DNA from 3 places in the Shewanella sp. KCT genome. Region 2 is predicted to be linked to each of the others. Evidence: predicted binding sites of a transcription regulator. Region 2 holds the regulator's gene; each other region holds the start of a gene.
What was found. The regulator sigma-54, encoded in region 2, starts transcription at its own class of promoters, with help from an activator protein. The targets are predictions, from matches to a motif close to GTTGGCACGNNNNTNGNNT.
Positions count from the first base shown of each region.

Region 1 (6,299 bases), on a different contig from region 2:
ACCTGTATCTTATCGCCAAGGTTACCATCTTTTAACGCTTCACCGTTGGTTTTTATCACAAAATTATCGGCCCGTGCATAGATGGCCACGATATCGCCCTTGCAGACGAAGCATAGGTTGCTGGCAAACAGCGGCTGATTGGCGGGAATTCTGCGCTTTACCCGGGTGCCGGTCACTGCGGCAGGGTCATCAAATTGCTGACCCCTAAGTTGGCTCTGCTCTACATAGCCTAAGCGTATTTGATCCGATTCGATGAGATCGCCTGGCCCCAAGGTCTGGTTGGCCACCACCACAGGAAAGAGCACCTCGACGCGAACCGAAATGTAGATCTGCCAGGGGTAATCGAGATCTGGGCTGGCGCAGCTGATCTTGACCGTGTTGTTTTTACTGATGGCGCGATCGCTGGCGATTTCCGCCTTGGGGTCTCCCTCACAGGCGGGGGGATTTAGCCGGGTGTCCAGACTTTGGGGGGTAATAATGACCTTGGCATCTTGGGGGAAGACCATTTTTTCCTGCACTGCCTCTGTAGCTAATCGCGCTATGGTCGATACAGAGGGCACGCTGGCGGTCTCAGCCGCCTTTAATGGCAGAGAGATGAGTAGCAAAAACAGAAAATATGCAAAATTTACTTTCATAATGAATTGACTAGCTTGATTAGCCAGATTACACCTATACTTCGTTTTAAGAGCCAAGGCTTTGCCATTTTTTGTGAGAAATGAGTGTCATAAATTTGACAAAGTAAAGGTCTGGTTGTCATATAACTAGATAAAGCAATTAGTATGCCTATACTCATAATTACCATGGGAACGGCTTCGCATTCACCCGACAACAGGGCAAAGGCATTATGTCGAGTATTCTTGAATCAGTTAACAAACGCACCCAACTTGTAGGACAAAACCGCTTAGAGCTATTGCTGTTTAAGTTAAACGGGCGGCAAAGGTTTGGCATTAACGTATTTAAGGTGAAAGAGGTGCTGCAGTGCCCGCCACTGACTGGCCTGCCTAAGCTCAATCCCTACGTGAGGGGAGTGGCCCATATTCGCGGCCAGACCATTTCGGTGATCGATCTCAGCGCGGCTACTGGCGGCAGACCGATAGAAGATACCGAAGGCTGCTTTATCATCATCTCCGAGTACAACCGCAGTGTACAGGGCTTCTTGGTTAAGTCGGTCGAGCGCATCATCAACATGAACTGGGAGGCGATCATGCCACCGCCGCAAGGCGCGGGCCGCTACTCCTACCTGACCGCCGTGACCGAGATTGAGGGGGAGCTGGTAGAGATCCTCGATGTTGAGAAAATCCTCGATGAGATCTCGCCGGTGAAGACTCAGATCAGCCAAGAAGTCGACGAGCAGCTAACTATAGACAGAGACCGTCACTATCACATCATGGTGATCGACGATTCGGCTGTGGCGCGCAAGCAGATCATTCGTGCCCTGGAATCTTTGAGCCTGCAGATAGATACAGCTAAAGATGGCCGCGAGGCCTTAGATAAGCTGGTAAGCGTCGCCGCCGAGATGGATAACGTGGCCCATGAGATCCCGCTGATCATTTCCGATATCGAGATGCCGGAAATGGACGGTTATACCCTGACGGCAGAGATCCGCGATAACCCTAAATTGAAAGACATTAAGGTGGTGCTGCATACCTCGCTCAGTGGCGTATTTAACCAGGCCATGGTGGAGAAGGTGGGCGCTAATGACTTTATCGCGAAATTTAATCCTGACGAATTAGCGGCGGCGGTGAATAAGCATCTTAGTTTGTAATTTGTACTAAGTAGGGCCTGAGCCTAAATTTGCTAAGTTTGGGCTTGTATCAGTGAGTTAGCTAATGTATAACGCTGACCTCTGTAACGCTTGCTATAGTGTATGTTGTAGCCTGTTTTCTTTTTTGATATTGGGATATCAAGGTGCCGAATAAATCACTTGCCGAAGCCGAGTACAACCAATTTAAATTATTTCTGGAACAACACAGCGGTATTGTGTTGGGCGACAATAAGCAATATTTGGTTCGTAGTCGACTCGCGCCTCTGATGGGGAAATATAACCTTCCCTCATTATCTGAAGTGGTTAAACATTCGATGAAGCCCACCGAGCGGCAACTTCGTGCCGAGGTGATCGACGCCATGACCACCAATGAAACCTTGTGGTTTCGTGATCGCTATCCCTTCGAGCTGTTAGCCAATAACCTGTTACCCGAGTACGCCCGCCTGGGACGGCCGCTGAAGATCTGGTCGGCCGCTTGCTCGTCGGGGCAGGAACCCTATTCGCTAGCCATGACCATCTTGGAATATCAGCAGCGCAAGCCTGGCGCCTTGCCCGGCAGTGCGACGATTCTGGCTACTGATCTCTCCCCCTCCATGTTAGAGCGCTGTAAGGCGGCCGAATATGACAACCTCGCCTTGGGGCGAGGTCTGTCCGAGGAGCGCAAACGCCAGTTTTTTGAACCCACGGGGAGTGGCTCCATGGTGGTGAAGGCAAACGTCAAGCGTTTGGTGAATTTTAGGGCGCACAACCTGCTCGAGAGTTACACCTTGCTGGGTAAGTTTGACATCATATTTTGCCGCAACGTGCTGATCTATTTTGCCCCAGAGGCAAAGGCCAAGATATTGCGGCAATTTGCTGCCGCCCTCAATCCCAAGGGGATACTGTTTCTGGGGGCCTCGGAGTCGATTGCCGGTCTGACCGACGAGTTTGATATGGTGAGGTGTAACCCAGGGATCTATTACCAGAAGCGGACCTAAGGTCACAGACTAAGCTCTTGAAGGGGCTAACCCTCTGAGTTCGCAATCAAGTTTTAAATGCCAGCAATCGCTGGCATTTTTTATGCCTGCCATTTCTATATCTGCTTTGCCTTAGCAAGTTACCCATAACGGATTTTATTGGCACAAGTATTGCTTTGTTTATGGCATTCGTGTGTGGAGGCAATTTTATGGCGATTAGTTTCGATAAGGCATTGGGGATACATCAGTATACCTTGGGGATACGTTCGGCGCGTGCCGAGGTGATCTCGTCAAATATCGCCAATGCCGATACGCCCCATTACAAGGCGAAAGACCTGGATTTTGATAAGGCGCTGCAGGCGGCGCGCACGGCCCAAAGCGGGCTGGCGATGAGCCGTAGCAACGAAAAACACTTCGATTTAGCGGCGCTTTCCCAGCAGCACATTAGCTATCGGGTGCCAAATCAGCCCGATACTGGTGATGGCAATACGGTGGATATTCAGCAGGAGCAGTCAGAGTTTATGCAGAATGCGCTCGAGTATCAGATGTCGTTAGGTTTTCTTGACGGTAAGTTTTCCGGCCTGAAAAAAGCCCTTAAAGGAACGTAATTATGAGCCTTTTTAATATCTTCAATGTGGCAGGCTCTGGCATGTCGGCCCAGTCGGTCAGACTAAATACCACTGCCAGTAACATCGCTAATGCCGATTCAGTCTCCAGCAGTGTGGATAAGACCTATCGCGCCCGTCACCCAGTTTTCGAGGCCGAGCTGGCCAAGGCTAGTCATCAGCAGAATACCAGCCAGGCGGTAAAGGTGGCCGGTATCGTCGAGAGCGATAAGCCGTTACAGAAAGAGTATTCACCCGATCATCCGTTAGCGGATGCCGATGGGTTTATTTATAAGCCAAATGTCAATGTGATGGAGGAGATGGCCAACATGATCTCGGCCTCTCGTTCCTACCAGATGAACGTACAGGTTGCCGACGCGGCAAAATCTATGCTTCAGCAAACCTTACGCATTGGCAATTCCTAGGGGGTAAGTCGTGAGCCTAGTTAATCCGTTAAATACTCAGGTTGCGCAAACCAGTTCGACCCAGAGCGCCAAGTCGGTGACGCCTCAGGCGTCGAGCAGTCAGGCAACCACCCAGACCACGGGAAATCCGTTTCTCGACAGCATGCGTCTGCAAGAGGAGTCCTCGATCCCTGAGGCCAAGAGTCAGGAGCTGACCCAGGAGGATTTCTTCTCTCTGCTCAGTCAGCAGCTGTCGATGCAGGATCCTTTTAAGCCGGTGGACAACGATCAGATGATCGCCCAGATGGCGTCTTTCTCTACCGTTGATGGCATCACCAAGCTCAACGAGGAGATAGTTAACCTCAATACCGTGATGACCTCCAGCCAGGCGTTGCAGGCCTCGGGGCTAGTGGGGCAGAAGGTGTTGATCCCATCGGATACCGGGCATATTTCGGCGGAAGATCCCGTGCTCAAAGGGGTGATCAGTACCCCTGAGCCCATCGAGTCGATAACCGTGCGAATCGAAGACGAGAAAGGCCAGCTGGTGAAGACCTTCACCGTCGATGGTAGCGATGGCGGCAATATAGATGTCTCCTGGGATGGACTGGATAAGGATGGGGAACCCGTTGCCAGTGGTAACTATTCCATTAAGGCATCGGGCAAGGTAGATGGTAAGAGTGAAGATTTAGCCGTATCGACCTACGCTCACGTGACGAGTGTTTCGCTGGGAACGGCAAGTACCGGCGCAATTCTCAACTTGAGAGGCATAGGCGGTATCAAACTCGGTGATGTTCTGGCCGTGTCTGAAACCTAGACAAAGCAGAGCGTTAGGGCAGTTAGGTCCAGAACAGATAACAAATTTTTAGTGAGGTGATTTATGTCATTTAACATTGCATTGAGTGGTATCGCGGCGGCGCAAAAAGATCTCAATACCACGGCGAATAACATCGCTAACGTTAACACCACAGGCTTTAAAGAGTCGCGCGCCGAGTTCGCCGACGTGTATGCCAGCTCTATCTTTGCCAACAGCAAGACCACTGTCGGTGGCGGTGTTACCACGGCTCAGGTGGCGCAGCAATTCCAGCAGGGCAGTCTGCAATTTACCAGCAACGCGCTGGATATGGCGATCAATGGCGGCGGTTTCTTCGTGACTTCATCGGAAGTGGGCTCGCAGGATCTCTCCTACACCCGCGCCGGTGCCTTTAAGGTCGATGCCGACAGTTACCTGGTGAACTCAGCAGGCAACTACCTGCAGACCTTCCCGGTGGACAAAGATGGTAATTCGACCTCTGTGAGTCTGACAACTACGCAGCCTGTGAAGATCCCTGACACTGCCGGTAGCCCACAGAAGACAGACAATATCGGCATTCAGATGAACCTCAACGCGGGTGAGGGCACGCTGGATCCGGCGAACTTTAATCCGAATGACCCCGATACCTATAACAACTCGACTTCGGTCACCATGTACGACTCACTGGGTGAGCCACATATTCTGACCACCTATTTCGTGCGTCCACCCGAGGCGGCTTACACAGGCACCAGTAACTGGGTGGCCTTCTATGCGGTAGACGGCAAGCAAGTGGACCTGGCGGGCGCCGCGGGCACCTATGGCCGTGATACCACGGGTGATGGCGTGGCCGACTCTAGTGGCAGTGCGGTTAATGCCAGCGGCTGGAAAGGCTCTGTGCTCTCGTTTAACGATACCGGTGCCTACACAGGTAGCGATCCTGCCGTTATAACCACTGAGCAGTTGGGCGTGAGCGGCGCAAATGTCTTGGGGCCTGGTACAGACGGCACCCAGACACTTACGCTGAACTTTAACAGCCCGACGCAATATGCCTCGCCATTCGAGGTGACCGAGCTGAGCCAGGACGGTACTACGGTTGGTCGTCTGACCAACGTGGAAGTGGGCGCCGATGGCTTGATTAACGCCAGCTACAGTAATGGCTCGACCGTGCCGCTGGCGCGCGTTGCCCTGGCGCGCTTCTCCAACGAGCAGGGGTTGACTCAAGTGGGTAACACCTCCTGGAAGGAGAGCCTGGACTCGGGCCCGGCACTGGCGGGTGAGGCCAACAGCGGCACCTTCGGTAGCATTCGCTCATCGGCCCTGGAACAGTCGAATGTCGACCTGACTACTGAGCTGGTGGACCTTATTTCGGCCCAGCGGAACTTCCAGGCGAACTCGCGCACCTTGGAAGTGAACAATACCCTGCAGCAGACAGTACTGCAGATCCGTTAAGCAGCCGCTTAGTGGAATTCGTGAAATGTGTTGCCCTGGCGGCAACACATTTCCGCTTCTCTTGCCGCTTCTCCTTTCCTTTCTTAGCTTCATTTCTATCTGCTTGATTTCGCCTGCTTAACCAAATCCATTGCTTGGCATGATGTTTGCTTCGTTCTGTTATTAGACAGTTTTAGTTGAAACATTGACGGAGCAGCAAGTGGATAAATTACTCTATGTCGCCATGAGTGGCGCCAAGCAGAATATGCATTCGCTGGCAGTGCGTGCCAACAACCTTGCCAATGCCAATACCGACGGCTTTAAGTCGGATCTGGAACAGGCCAGATCTAT
Region 1 is NZ_LVDJ01000017.1:28,789-35,087, forward strand. It holds gene flgA (flagellar basal body P-ring formation chaperone FlgA) at 1-635, opposite strand, end outside; gene AYI87_RS18740 (chemotaxis protein CheV) at 845-1,765, shown strand; gene AYI87_RS18745 (CheR family methyltransferase) at 1,903-2,742, shown strand; gene flgB (flagellar basal body rod protein FlgB) at 2,931-3,329, shown strand; gene flgC (flagellar basal body rod protein FlgC) at 3,332-3,751, shown strand; gene flgD (flagellar hook assembly protein FlgD) at 3,762-4,544, shown strand; gene flgE (flagellar hook protein FlgE) at 4,608-5,969, shown strand; gene flgF (flagellar basal-body rod protein FlgF) at 6,169-6,299, shown strand, end outside.
Region 1: a site for sigma-54 is predicted at 2,880-2,898, ahead of flgB (flagellar basal body rod protein FlgB). Genes of this name have one in related genera too.

Region 2 (6,299 bases):
CGGCGAAGATTCCAGGATGAAGGCGATATCAGAGGCGGCCATGTCGTGCAGCATGCTGCGCACATGGACAAACATGCCGCTGCCTAAGGCTTGAGTGAGCTGATTAAGGCGTTGATCTGTGGTTTCACTATCTAACACTTCGATCGGCATAGCTCCTCCTTTGGCAGTTGATTGAACGGCTTGGGTGGTAGGCTTGTAAGTCTATGATAAGTATAGGACGAAATTAAGCGGGCACCGCAAAGCGAGCCGATTATACGGCCTCATCGAATTTGGCGTCAATAAGGGCGCTGATGGCATCCAGGGCTGCCTGGGCATCTTTGCCTTCGCTGGTGATGGTGATGGTTTTACCCATGCCGGTTTCGAGCATCAGGAGGCCGAGTACGCTGGCGGCGGAGGCCTGTTTATCGCCCTGGATCAGGGTGACCTCGGCGTCGAACTTGGCGGCGAGCACCGCCAGCTTGGTCGCCGCTCTGGCGTGCAGGCCCAACTTGTTGCAGATGGTCAGCTCGCGAGCCAACTTAGTCATGCTTTAGCTCTCGGTGGCGCGCCTGAACCTTATGCTTGCCCTTGTTGAACAGCTTGGCGAGCTGGTCGGTCACATAGACTGATCTGTGCTGGCCGCCGGTGCAGCCGATGGCGATGGTGAGGTAGCTGCGGTTGTTGCGCTCCAGGTGTGGTAACCAGGTTTCCAGCAGGTTTTCGATCTGCCAGATGAACTTGTTGACCAGGGGCTGCTGACTCAGAAACTGCTGCACAGGCTCATCCAGGCCGGTCAGAGGCCTTAGCTCAGGTTCCCAATGGGGATTGGGCAGGAAGCGCACGTCAAACATGAAGTCGGCTTCGGTCGGCATGCCATATTTAAAGCCGAAGGACTCGAAGTTGATCACCAGCTCCTTGTCGACCGTGCCCAGCAGGATCTCACGTACCTTGTCGCTCAACTCATAGATGTTGAGGTTAGAGGTGTCGATATAGTGATCCACGAGTTTGGCGATGGGGTCGAGCAGCTTGCCCTCGAGCTGAATTGCCTCCTTGAGGGAGACCTTAGAGCGTGACAGCGGGTGTAGTCTGCGGGTCTCGCTATAGCGCTTGAGCAGTACATTGTCGCTGGAGTTCAGGAAGAAGCTTAAGATTTCGGTATCTTTGGGGAGCTTGGCCAGCTGCTTTTCCAGCTGGATCTCTTCGCTGGGCATGTTGCGTACATCGACGCTGATGGCCACGAGATCGCTGCGTCCCTTGAGCTGCTCCAGCAGGGACTCCATCATCTGCAAGGGCAGATTGTCGACACAGTAGTAGCCTAGATCTTCTAGGACCCTGAGTGCGACGGATTTTCCCGATCCTGAGCGTCCGGATACCAAAACCAATTTCATTGGGTGATCACCTGATAGAGTTCGGATTCGTCTTGGGTCTTTCTTAGCTGCTTCATGATCGCCTTATCATTGAGCTTCTCGGCCATAGCGGCCAGGGTGCTAAGATGTTGCTCGCATTGATCTGCGGGCACCAATAACGCAAAAAGGATATCGACGGGCTGATTGTCAATGGCATCGAATGCGATTGGTTCAGCACATTTCACCAGTACGGCCACGGGTTGATCTATGTTAGTCAGCCGTCCGTGAGGAATCGCGATACCATTGCCTATACCTGTGCTGCCCATTTTCTCTCGAGCCAGAAGGCTTTCAAATATTTCTTGAGAGGAGAGGGTGGGGTACTGGACAGCGGCTAAGTCGCTGATAAGCTCCAGTACCTTTTTCTTACTGCCCGGAGTGGCGCAGGTGGTGCACTCCGGCCGCAGGATGGTACTCAGTTCCATCGTTAATGTTTAGTAAGCTTCTCTTTGTGTTTAATGACCTGACGATCGAGTTTGTCAATCAGGGAGTCTATCGCGGCATACATGTCCGCATGTTCGGATGTTGCGAACACTTCTCCGCCACGGAGATGTAACTTTGCCTCAACCTTCTGTTGCAACTTTTCGACATTTAATACAACGTGCACATTATTGATCTGATCGAAATGACGTTCAAGCTTTGTGAATTTCTCTTCGATGTAGCTTCGTAGAGATTGGGTGATCTCGATATGGTGCCCAGTCAGGTTTATTTGCATAAAGATAGTCCTCCAGTTTCCAGGTTTGTTTTATAAGCTCTTGCGCTGATTCGAGGGCGGTATAAGCATTGCCTCGCGATACTTGGCAATGGTGCGTCTAGCCACCTTAATACCCTGTTCGGCCAAGAGTTGAGCCATCTTGCTGTCGCTCAATGGCTTTTTCTGGTTTTCCGCAGCAACCAGCTTCTTGATGAAGGCACGTATTGCTGTTGAAGAGCACTCTCCGCCATCGTCGGTACCGACGTGACTGGAGAAGAAATATTTAAGCTCGAAGATCCCTCTCGGGGTATGCATATATTTTTGCGTGGTCACACGTGAGATGGTGGATTCATGCATCTCCACCGCCTCGGCGATGTCGTTCAGTACCATGGGCTTCATCGCCTCTTCGCCAAATTCGAAGAAACCTTGCTGGAAGTCGACGATACAGTTGGTCACCTTGAGCAGGGTCTCGTTGCGACTCTCCAGGCTCTTGAGGAACCATTTGGCTTCCTGCAGGTGACCGCGAATAAACTGGCCGTCCGCCTGACTCTTAGTGCTGCGGGCCATGGCGGCATACTGTTGGTTGACGTTGATCTTGGGCATGCTGTCTGGGTTGAGCTCGACTACCCAGCGTCCCTTCTTCTTGGTGACGGTCACATCTGGGATCACGTACTCGTCGCGGCTGGCGGTGATGGCGAGCCCTGGACGGGGATTCAGGGTCTGGATCAGGGCGATGGCATCCCTCAGCTCATCTTCCTTGAGCTTGGTCTTGCGCATCAGCAGGCGGAAGTCGCGTCCGGCGATGAGATCCAGGTGTTCCTTGATCAGCATGCGGGCGTTAGCGATGTGCGGCGTGTCGTCACTGTATTGGGCCAGCTGGATCGTCAGACATTCGCTGAGGTCGCGGGCCGCCACGCCAATAGGGTCGAAGTGTTGTACCCGTTTGAGCACCGCCTCGACCTCGTCGAGTTCGATCTCAGGGTCGCCCATGGCCTCGAGAATATCTTCACAGGTCTGGGTGAGGTAACCGCGCTCGTCGATAGCGTCGATGATGGCGGTAGCGATGGCCAGGTCGTTATCGGAAAAAGGGGTCAGGTTCTTCTGCCATTCCAGGTGTTCATACAGACCTTCGCTGGTCTCGCCCTGAAAAGGCATGTCGTCGTCGCGCATGGCGCCCGAGCTTGAGTTTGGCGAGGCGGTGTAGACCTCATCCCAGGTGGTATCCACCGGCAGCTCGTCAGGCATAGAGTCTTGAGTCAGGGCATCTGAGGTCTCGACCCCTGAGTTATCCTGGCTCGAATCCAGCTCTATCTTGTCGTCGTACTTGCTGTCGAAGCTGTCGCTGACGCTATCGTCTTGCAGCTCGATGCTGGCGCTCTCCTGCTCTTCATCCAACTCCAGTAGCGGGTTGGATTCTAATGCCTGCTGGATCTCCTGCTGCAACTCTAATGACGACAACTGCAACAGACGTATGGCCTGCTGTAGCTGGGGCGTCATGGTGAGATGCTGACCCATTTTGAGCTGAAGTGACGCTTTCATCGTACTGCTATTCCCTTGTTTCTAATTATAAAATGAGAAAGCTCTGGCTATATGTGCCGGACAAATATATCGGATAGTTCCTAAGGCCACAATTAACGCGTGGTTTTTCCTCTGTGGCCCCATTATAAGATTAACTATAGCTTGAATTGTTCACCTAAGTACACTGCTCGTACTTGCTGGTTGTCTAAGATTTCGGCGGGTGTGCCCTCGGCGATCAGATTACCATGGCTGACGATATAGGCTTTCTCACAGACATCTAATGTTTCGCGCACGTTATGGTCGGTGATCAACACCCCCAGGCCGCGATTCTTGAGCTGCTCAATGATCTTCTTGATGTCGATTACCGAGATGGGATCGACCCCGGCGAACGGCTCGTCGAGAAGAATAAACTTAGGGTTGGCGGCCAGCGCTCTGGCGATCTCCACCCGGCGACGTTCACCGCCCGAGAGCGCCATGCCGTGGCTGTCACGGATATGGGTAATATGAAACTCTTCCAGCAGGTGTTCCAGCTCCTCTTCGCGGCCATCGTTATTAAGATCGCTGCGGGTCTGGAGCACGGCCATGATGTTGTCCCGCACCGAGAGCTTACGGAAGATACTGGCTTCCTGAGGCAGGTAGCCTATGCCTTTGCGGGCGCGTAGGTGCATGGGGTCTAGCGTCAGGTCGTCATCGTCGATAAAGATGCGGCCCTTGTCGCTCTGTACCAGGCCGACGACCATGTAAAAGGTAGTGGTCTTGCCGGCGCCGTTTGGCCCCAACAGGCCGACGATCTGCCCGGTCTTTACCGTGAGGCTCACGTCTTGGACAACGGCACGACTCTTATAGCTCTTGGCGAGGTTCTCCGCCTTCAAGATCAGGTCTGTCATTGTTTTTCCTGTTCTGGTTTCTTCTCGGGCTTCTGCTCTGGCTGGATCTGTTCCTGATAGTTCTCAGGCTGAATGATGGTGATCACTCTGTCTTTGCCTGTGCTCTCGGCGATCAGCTGTTGCTGCTCTATGTTGTAGCGGATCTGCGAACCCGTGACTTGGCTGCCTTCCTGTTCCAGGGTGGCGTCGCCGATCAGTGTCAGGGTGCGGCTGGAAAGCTCGTAGCGGATCTCCTTGGCGCTGGCCGAGGCGGGGCGGCCATCTTCCATCACCTGAGAGTAGGTGGCCGGGTTGCCGGTAGCGATCAGTATCTTGCCGCTGTTCTTCTCTTTGCTGAAGGCACGCAGCTCACTGGCCAATATCTTGATAGAGCCTTGGGTGACCTCGACCGGACCGTGGAAGATGATCTGGTTGTTCTTAATGTCGGCTTCCTGGCTGGCGGCTGAGATCTTAACCTCTTGCAGCAGGTCGTTCACCTTGGCATGGGCGCCAATACTGACCAGGGGCAGCAGGCCCGCAAGAATAAGGCTATTTAGTTTCATATGTTCCTTCTACCTGACTCGTCAGTTTGATATTTTGGGCGTTGAGATCGGCATATAAGCCTTCCCCCGTGATGAGAAAATCACGCCCTGTGATCCGAATGCTTCTGTCGGATGTCATAATCATAGTATTGAGATCCAGCTCCAGATAGGTGGTCTCTATGGTCTGAATCGGTTCCTCTGGGCTAATGGCATCAATGATAACATTATTTTCCAGGGTGACCCGTCCGCTATTTTTGTCCAGTGTGCCCTTGGTGGATCTCAGGCGCCACTGGGCATCGCCGTTGTCGGGGTAGACCAGATAGATGGGCTGGGTAAAGTAGGTCTGGTTGCGTTCGGCGTAGTGTTCCATGTGACTGGCCGATACGCGACTGTTGATACCACCCTCATCATTGTATTGCACGCTCTTGAGATCCCGGACTATGTAGTCGGGACGATCGACATTATCCAGGGCCAGCTCTTCGCTGCCCTTTTTCGACTGAACCTGCCAATAGAGGATCAGTGCTGTGCCGAAGAAGGCGATGATCGCCAGCGTGACTCTGTTCATATGCTCATTCCGTGGGCTGAGGCAAACTTATCCTGGCTGAGCAGGATGAGATCCGTCAGTTCACGCAGCGCGCCGTGGCCGCCCTTGATATGGGTAACCATGTCGGCGTGTTGGCGCACATAGGGATGACCGTCGGCCACGCACACAGACAGGCCAACCTGCTCCATCACGGGCAGATCCACCATGTCATCGCCGATATAAGCAACTTCCTCTGGCGTCACCTTATAGAGGTTAAGCAGCTCCTGATAAGGCTCGAGTTTGTTGTCAACCCCCTGGTAGATGTGGGTGATACCCAGGGCCGTCATGCGATCTTCCACTATCTGCGACTTGCGCCCCGTGATGATGGCCACCGGAATATCGCTGGTCAGCAGCGAGCGGACGCCATAGCCGTCGCGGGTATGGAAGGTCTTGAGTTCGTCGCCCGAGTTACTCATATAGACCAGACCATCGGAAAACACGCCGTCGACGTCGCAGATCAAGAGCTTGATCTGTTTGGCTTTTTGCCAGACAGCGTCGGTTATCGGGCCGTAGAAACCTTGATGTGCCATGTTAGATCACCCCCGCCTTGACCATGTCCAGCATGTTGAGTGCACCAATCGGCTTCTGCTGCTCGTCGGTGACAATCAGGCCGTTGATCTCTTTCTCGTCCATCACCTTGAGGGCCTGGGCGGCTAAGATGCCTTCGCTGACGGTGACGCAGCCATGGGTCATCACCTCTGAGATGGAGGTCTT
Region 2 is NZ_LVDJ01000008.1:159,814-166,112, forward strand. It holds gene mgtE (magnesium transporter) at 1-150, opposite strand, end outside; gene AYI87_RS13085 (HPr family phosphocarrier protein) at 251-526, opposite strand; gene rapZ (RNase adapter RapZ) at 519-1,367, opposite strand; gene ptsN (PTS IIA-like nitrogen regulatory protein PtsN) at 1,364-1,807, opposite strand; gene hpf (ribosome hibernation promoting factor) at 1,810-2,097, opposite strand; gene AYI87_RS13105 (RNA polymerase factor sigma-54) at 2,128-3,615, opposite strand; gene lptB (LPS export ABC transporter ATP-binding protein) at 3,750-4,481, opposite strand; gene lptA (lipopolysaccharide transport periplasmic protein LptA) at 4,478-5,023, opposite strand; gene lptC (LPS export ABC transporter periplasmic protein LptC) at 5,010-5,567, opposite strand; gene kdsC (3-deoxy-manno-octulosonate-8-phosphatase KdsC) at 5,564-6,115, opposite strand; gene AYI87_RS21235 (KpsF/GutQ family sugar-phosphate isomerase) at 6,117-6,299, opposite strand, start outside.

Region 3 (6,299 bases), on a different contig from region 2:
AGGTTGGGATCTTTAATGGTCAGGCGGAAGGTAGACAGCAGTTCACGCAGCTGTACATAGGCGGTGTTGACTCCTTCGTTGATCTCCTTGAGCTGTTCCTCTACCTGAGGGCTGCGGCACTGGCTGTCCAGCCCCTTGGAGAGCAGGTTGACCTGGATCTTGAGAAACGAGAGTAGCTGACCCAGAGAGTCGTGCAGCTCGCGGGCGATCACGCCGCGCTCCTCCATCAGTGCCAGCTGCTGGCGCTGCTCGCCGGCGTTATAGATGACGATTGAGCGGGCTAGCATGATGGCGAAGTTCTCGAACAGGGGATGATTGATCTCACCCAGGGCAGTGACCTCAAGATAGCCCAGTTCGTTGTCGGCAAATTTTAGCGGGAAACGGGTCTGGCTGCGCGAGGCGATGGGCCAGCCGCCGTCGGCATCTATGTAGAGCTTCTCTTTGTCATCCTGGGCGATCACCAGGCGCAGGAAGCTGTTGGGTTCATGGGCCCTGAGCTGATTCAGCGCCTGTTTCAGGGTGCTGATCTCCAGCTTGCCCGAGTGCAGCATCACTAGGTTGTCGTAGAGTAACTTGAGCTCGTTGTTGGCGCGGGTGAGGGCGAAGGTCTTCTCTTTGACCTGATTTTCCAGGTTGTTGTAGAGGGTCGAAAGTTCTCTGGCACTGGTGGCCAGCGCGTTGCTGAGCGAGCTGAGCTCGATATATTCGCTGTCTGGCATGGTGACATCGAACTCCCCCTTAGAGATGGTGTTGGCCGACTCCATCAACTGATTGAGGGGAGTTACCACCTTACGCTTGGTAAAGCGTACGGCGAAGAAGGCGATCAGTAACATGAGCCCCAGGCCGGTGATCTGGCTGGCGGCCAGGAGCTTGAGCTTGAAGGCAGCGAATTCCTCGGTTTCCAGCACGAAGAGATCTATGGTGTCGACGAAATCTTTGAGGGCGGAGACATAGAGGCGGGAGTTCTCCTCTTCGATATACTGCTTCATCACCTGCCACTTCTGGATAACCAACAGGTATTGGGAGGCGAGATCGTCCGGCGTCATCCAGTCGAGTGAGCGTTTCAGCGCATCCGAGTGGAGGGTGGCCTCAAACTCTCTAATTTTGTCGTCGGCTCCCTCGCTGCCGGAGTTGGCGTAAAACATCAGACGGTAACTCTGCATTCGCAGCGAGCCGGAGGCGTTGATGGCTCTGGCGTCTCCCAGGCTATAAGCCAAATTAGCTATGGCGAAGGTGGCGAGTCCACTGGAAAGTAAAATTAAGGCCAGCATTAACCTTAATATGGTGGAGGTGAGGCTGCCTTTCTTCATGTATTAGAACTCATTAAATTATAGGGAAAAATCGGAAATTTGGAATATGATACTTGTTTAGCAATTGCTGATAAAATTAACAAGGTGATAAAAATGTGACCAACAACACATTCACATTATGATCTGCCTCAAGTTTTAACTCGGATACCCCATAAGGGGTATATTTTTAACGGGGTTAAGGGACTAACTTTGGCCTTGGAGATGTTGTGGTTTTTAAGACTACTATAAAAAGTAACACGGAGATGAGATGGTGAGAACATTAACTACAAAAACCTTTGCACTGAGTGCTTTGGTCGCCGCTGGCCTGATGGCTACCGGCGTGATGGCAAGTGACAAGACTGAGCCACGTAACGAAGTCTACAAAGATAAGTTTTCTAAGCAGTACAACAGCTGGCATGACACCGCCGAAAGCAAAGAAGTTGTCGATATGCTTGAAGAAGTGCCTAGCTTGGTTGTGTTGTGGGCAGGTTACGGCTTCGCCAAAGATTACAATGCACCTCGTGGTCATATGTATGCGGTAACCGATGTACGCAATACACTGCGTACCGGTGCGCCTAAGTCTGCCGAAGATGGTCCAATGCCAATGGCATGTTGGTCATGTAAGAGCCCAGACGTGCCTCGCGTGATCGAGGAGCAGGGCGAAGATGGCTACTTCACTGGTAAGTGGTACAAAGGCGGCGCAGAAATCGTGAACACTATCGGTTGTTCTGACTGTCACGAGAAAGGCTCTTCTAAACTACGTATGTCTCGTCCATTCGCCGAGCGCGCCATGGCGACATTAGGCACGCCATTTGACAAGGCTTCTAAGAAAGACAAGCAGTCTATGGTGTGTGGTCAGTGTCACGTAGAGTACTACTTCGAGAAGACCAAAGATCGCAAAGGTTTTGTTAAGTTCCCTTGGGATATGGGCACAACTGTTGAGCAGATGGAAGTCTACTACGACAACATGGAGTTCAAAGACTGGACTCACGCCGTATCTAAGACGCCTATGCTGAAAGCACAGCACCCTGGTTATGAAACTTGGCAGCTAGGCGTACACGGTAAGAACAACGTTACCTGTACTGACTGTCATATGCCTAAGGTGAAGAATGCTGAAGGCCGTAAGTTTACCGACCACAAGGTAGGTAACCCATTCGACCGCTTCGAAGAGACTTGTGCGACTTGTCATACTCAAAGCAAAGAGTTCATGGTTAACCTGACTAAAGAGCGCAAAGTTAAGGTTGCTGACCTTAAGGCACGTGCCGAGTCTCAGCTAGTTAAGGCGCACTTCGAAGCTAAAGCGGCTTGGGATGCGGGTGCAACTGAAGCTGAAATGAAGCCAATCTTAATGGATATTCGTCACGCACAATGGCGCTGGGACTATGCAACCGCCTCTCACGGTGTTGCGGCTCACGCAGCTGACGAAGCGCTACGCATCCTAGGTACTGCGGTAGATAAGGCTGGTGATGCACGCGTCAAACTAGCGCAACTGCTAGCAGCTAAAGGTGTTAAGCAACCTATCGCCTTCCCAGATGTTTCCACCAAGGCCAAGGCGCAAGCTGCACTGGGTATGGACATGAACAAGTTGAATGCCGACAAGGCAGAGTTCAAGAAGACTGTACTGCCTAAGTGGGATGCCGAAGCTAAGAAGCGCGAAGCAACTTACTAATTTCTCCCCCCCTGCATAGTAAAAGCCCCGGTTATCCGGGGCTTTTTTATATCTTCACGACTTTATACTTGCACGATCTTATATTTTCACCGCTTTATTTCGTCACTACTTTATCATCTTCAGCAGGGCCCGGAATCTGTCGCCACTAGCCTCTGCCTGTAACTCGAATAATAAAGACTCGCTATTGGTCAGCAAGGCGCCGTTCTGGGTCATCATCTCACAGCCTAACTGCTTATTGGCCTCGGTTCGCGAGGAGACGGCATCGGTCACCAAGTGCACCTCATATTCGTTGTCCAGCAGATCCCGGCAGGTCTGGTAGACGCAGATGTGGGTCTCTATGCCCGCGAGCAACACCTTGGGCCTGCCATACTGCTGCAGTGCCTGCCTGAAGGACTCGGCGTGCCAGCCGCTAAAATGAGCCTTAGGGATAGGCTGATAATGAGGCGTAAGCAGCTCGGCCAATGCCGGGCTAGTGACCCCCAGCTTATCGGGCAGCTGCTCCAGCCAGACGACAGGGATATCAAACAGCTCGGCCGCCTTTATCAGTGTGGTGAGCCGGGTTTCGAGTTCCTCAGCCTGGTGCATCAGGGTGGCCAGCTTTCCCTGAACATCGACGATGATGAGTACACATTCCTGTGGTTGCAACATAGGGCGCTCCTCTATGGGTGATGACTCCATCATACCCGGATAATTTCGCCACCCAATCCGTCATAAGTCGAATAGGCGACTGCGCTATTTTTGTGCGCTCTGTGCATAGTCGCACCTAATTGGTGCATTTATATGCAGCATGAAGGGCGTCGTTATTACTAAGTTTATGAATGTTAAGGTTTTGTAATATTGGCCTGATGATTGAATTGCCTTTGGCATCAGCAAGAATACTAAGATGAGTCGGAGGCGGTAATGAAATTAATCAGCGCAATAATCAAGCCATTCAAACTCGATGATGTGCGAGAAGCCATTGCAGGGTTGGGGATTGAGGGGATGACGGTGACCGAGGTGAAGGGGTTCGGACGTCAGAAAGGCCATACAGAGCTCTATCGTGGCGCCGAATACCAGGTGGATTTTCTGCCTAAGGTCAAACTGGATATCGCCACTAAGGCTGAAAACGTCGATCACCTTATCGAGTCAATCGTCGCTGCGGCGCATACGGGCAAGATAGGCGACGGCAAGATTTTCGTGACGGATCTCGATCAGGTGATCCGTATCCGTACCGGCGAACTCGATAACGAAGCACTTTAAGGGGGAATTCCAATGGAAGAGTTAGTAACACTAGGTGCGACAGTATCTGAGTTGAAGTTTGCTCTCGACACCTTTTATTTCTTGATCTCAGGCGCGCTAGTGATGTGGATGGCAGCCGGGTTTGCCATGTTGGAAGCGGGTCTGGTGCGCTCCAAGAACACCACAGAGATCTTAACCAAGAACGTCTGTCTCTACTCCATCGCCTGTATCATGTATCTGGTGGTGGGTTACAACATCATGTATGTGGATAATGCCGAGGGTGGCTGGTTGCCATCGTTCGCCAGCCTCATTGGTGCTCAGGCAAGCGATGCCGATCACGCGTTGGAATCGGATTTCTTCTTCCAGGTGGTGTTTGTGGCGACCGCTATGTCTATCGTCTCTGGCGCCGTTGCCGAGCGTATGAAGCTGTGGGCCTTCCTGATCTTCTCAGTGGTGATGACTGGGGTTATCTATCCTGTCGAAGGCTACTGGACCTGGGGCGGCGGTTTCCTCTCTGAGGCTGGGTTTGTCGACTTCGCCGGTAGTGGCATAGTACACATGGCGGGCGCGGCCGCGGCTATCTCGGGCGTCTTGTTACTCGGCGCTCGTAAGGGCAAGTATGGCCCTAACGGTCAGGTGAATCCTATCCCTGGTTCTAACCTGCCGATGGCAACCTTAGGCATGTTCATATTGTGGATGGGTTGGTTCGGCTTTAACGGTGGCTCTCAGCTTTTGGTGTCTGATGCCGAGAACGCGTCGGCGGTGGCGAAGATCTTCGTTAACACCAACTCTGCAGCCGCCTTCGGCGCCGTCTCTGCCCTGGTGGTGTGTAAGATGGTATGGGGTAAGGCGGACTTGACCATGATCTTAAACGGCGCATTGGCGGGCCTGGTGGCGATCACCGCAGATCCTTTGTCGCCATCACTGCCTCTGGCCGGGGTTATCGGCATGGTGGCCGGCGGTCTGGTGGTCTTTTCCATCGTGATGTTCGACAGAGTCAAGATTGACGATCCTGTCGGGGCGATTTCGGTGCATGGTGTTGCCGGCCTGTTCGGTGTGATGCTGGTGCCGCTGTCAAATGCCGATGCGACAGTCTTGGGTCAGCTCTATGGCGCCTCGGTCATCTTCGCCTGGGTATTCGGGGTTTCCTTCGCGGCCTGGTATATCCTCAAGATCACCATGGGGATCCGTGTCTCGGAAGAGGAAGAGTACAACGGTATGGATGCATCGGATTGCGGCATAGATGCTTACCCAGAGTTTGTCTCACTCAAGAGTGCCAGCTAACCGCTAGTCAAAACAGATTGCCAAAACTGATAGTAGAATTAATAGGGTCCGTACCTCATGGTGCGGACCCTGTCTTTAGTATTATGCTATCGAAAAGTGTGGTGTGAGGAGCGCTAACATGAAGCAGTCTCTCTGGGTGTTGTTTTCGTTGCTGGTCTCAATTCAGTTGCAGGCGGGCCAGGTGGTGGTGCGTAAGTCGAGCGACCCCTTCGATGCCTTCGCGGTGCGCGACAAGGTGCAGCAGGACTTTGAGTGGCGGGAATCCCTGCGTTTGCAGCAGCAGATCCGGATATTACAGAGTCTGCCCCTGGGCTGCGTGTTGTTTAAGTCGCCTTATGCCTACTATCGTTGCGGCGCGATGTTCTATCGCCCCTATCTGTATCAAACCAAGGGCGCAAATCCTCAACAGCTCTATATTCAGGTCGATCCGCCAGAATCTCAGTGATTGTTAATATTTTGTAACGCTTTGCGTGGGGCAAAATGAAAAAGCCTACTTTATGATAGATCTTACGGTGCCCTCATCAGCGTAGGTTTAATATGAAAAGGCTAATTGAGTATAAGCGCGCTATCTTGTTGTTATTCTTCATAGTGAGCGGTTGTGCCAGCGGCCCGGGTAAGGAAACCCTCGCTAATATCGATCAGTACTTTGCCGACGATGAATTTGCGGCGGTTGCGGTTCAAGTCACGCCGGATAAGCTATTTGCGCTGCCGACTCAGGTAACGATCGATCTGCGGCAAGATTATAAGCGCAGCCGAATGGCGCGAGACTATATTGCCGCTAACTTGTGGCTAGCTAACTACATCAACGCCGATAAAGGCGGTTTCAAATACCAAGATAA
Region 3 is NZ_LVDJ01000014.1:926-7,224, reverse strand. It holds gene narQ (nitrate/nitrite two-component system sensor histidine kinase NarQ) at 1-1,310, opposite strand, end outside; gene nrfA (ammonia-forming nitrite reductase cytochrome c552 subunit) at 1,558-2,958, shown strand; gene AYI87_RS17225 (hydrolase) at 3,064-3,606, opposite strand; gene AYI87_RS17220 (P-II family nitrogen regulator) at 3,859-4,197, shown strand; gene AYI87_RS17215 (ammonium transporter) at 4,210-5,460, shown strand; gene AYI87_RS17210 (hypothetical protein) at 5,579-5,905, shown strand; gene AYI87_RS17205 (tetratricopeptide repeat protein) at 5,998-6,299, shown strand, end outside.
Region 3: a site for sigma-54 is predicted at 3,795-3,813, ahead of AYI87_RS17220 (P-II family nitrogen regulator). Genes of this name have one in related genera too.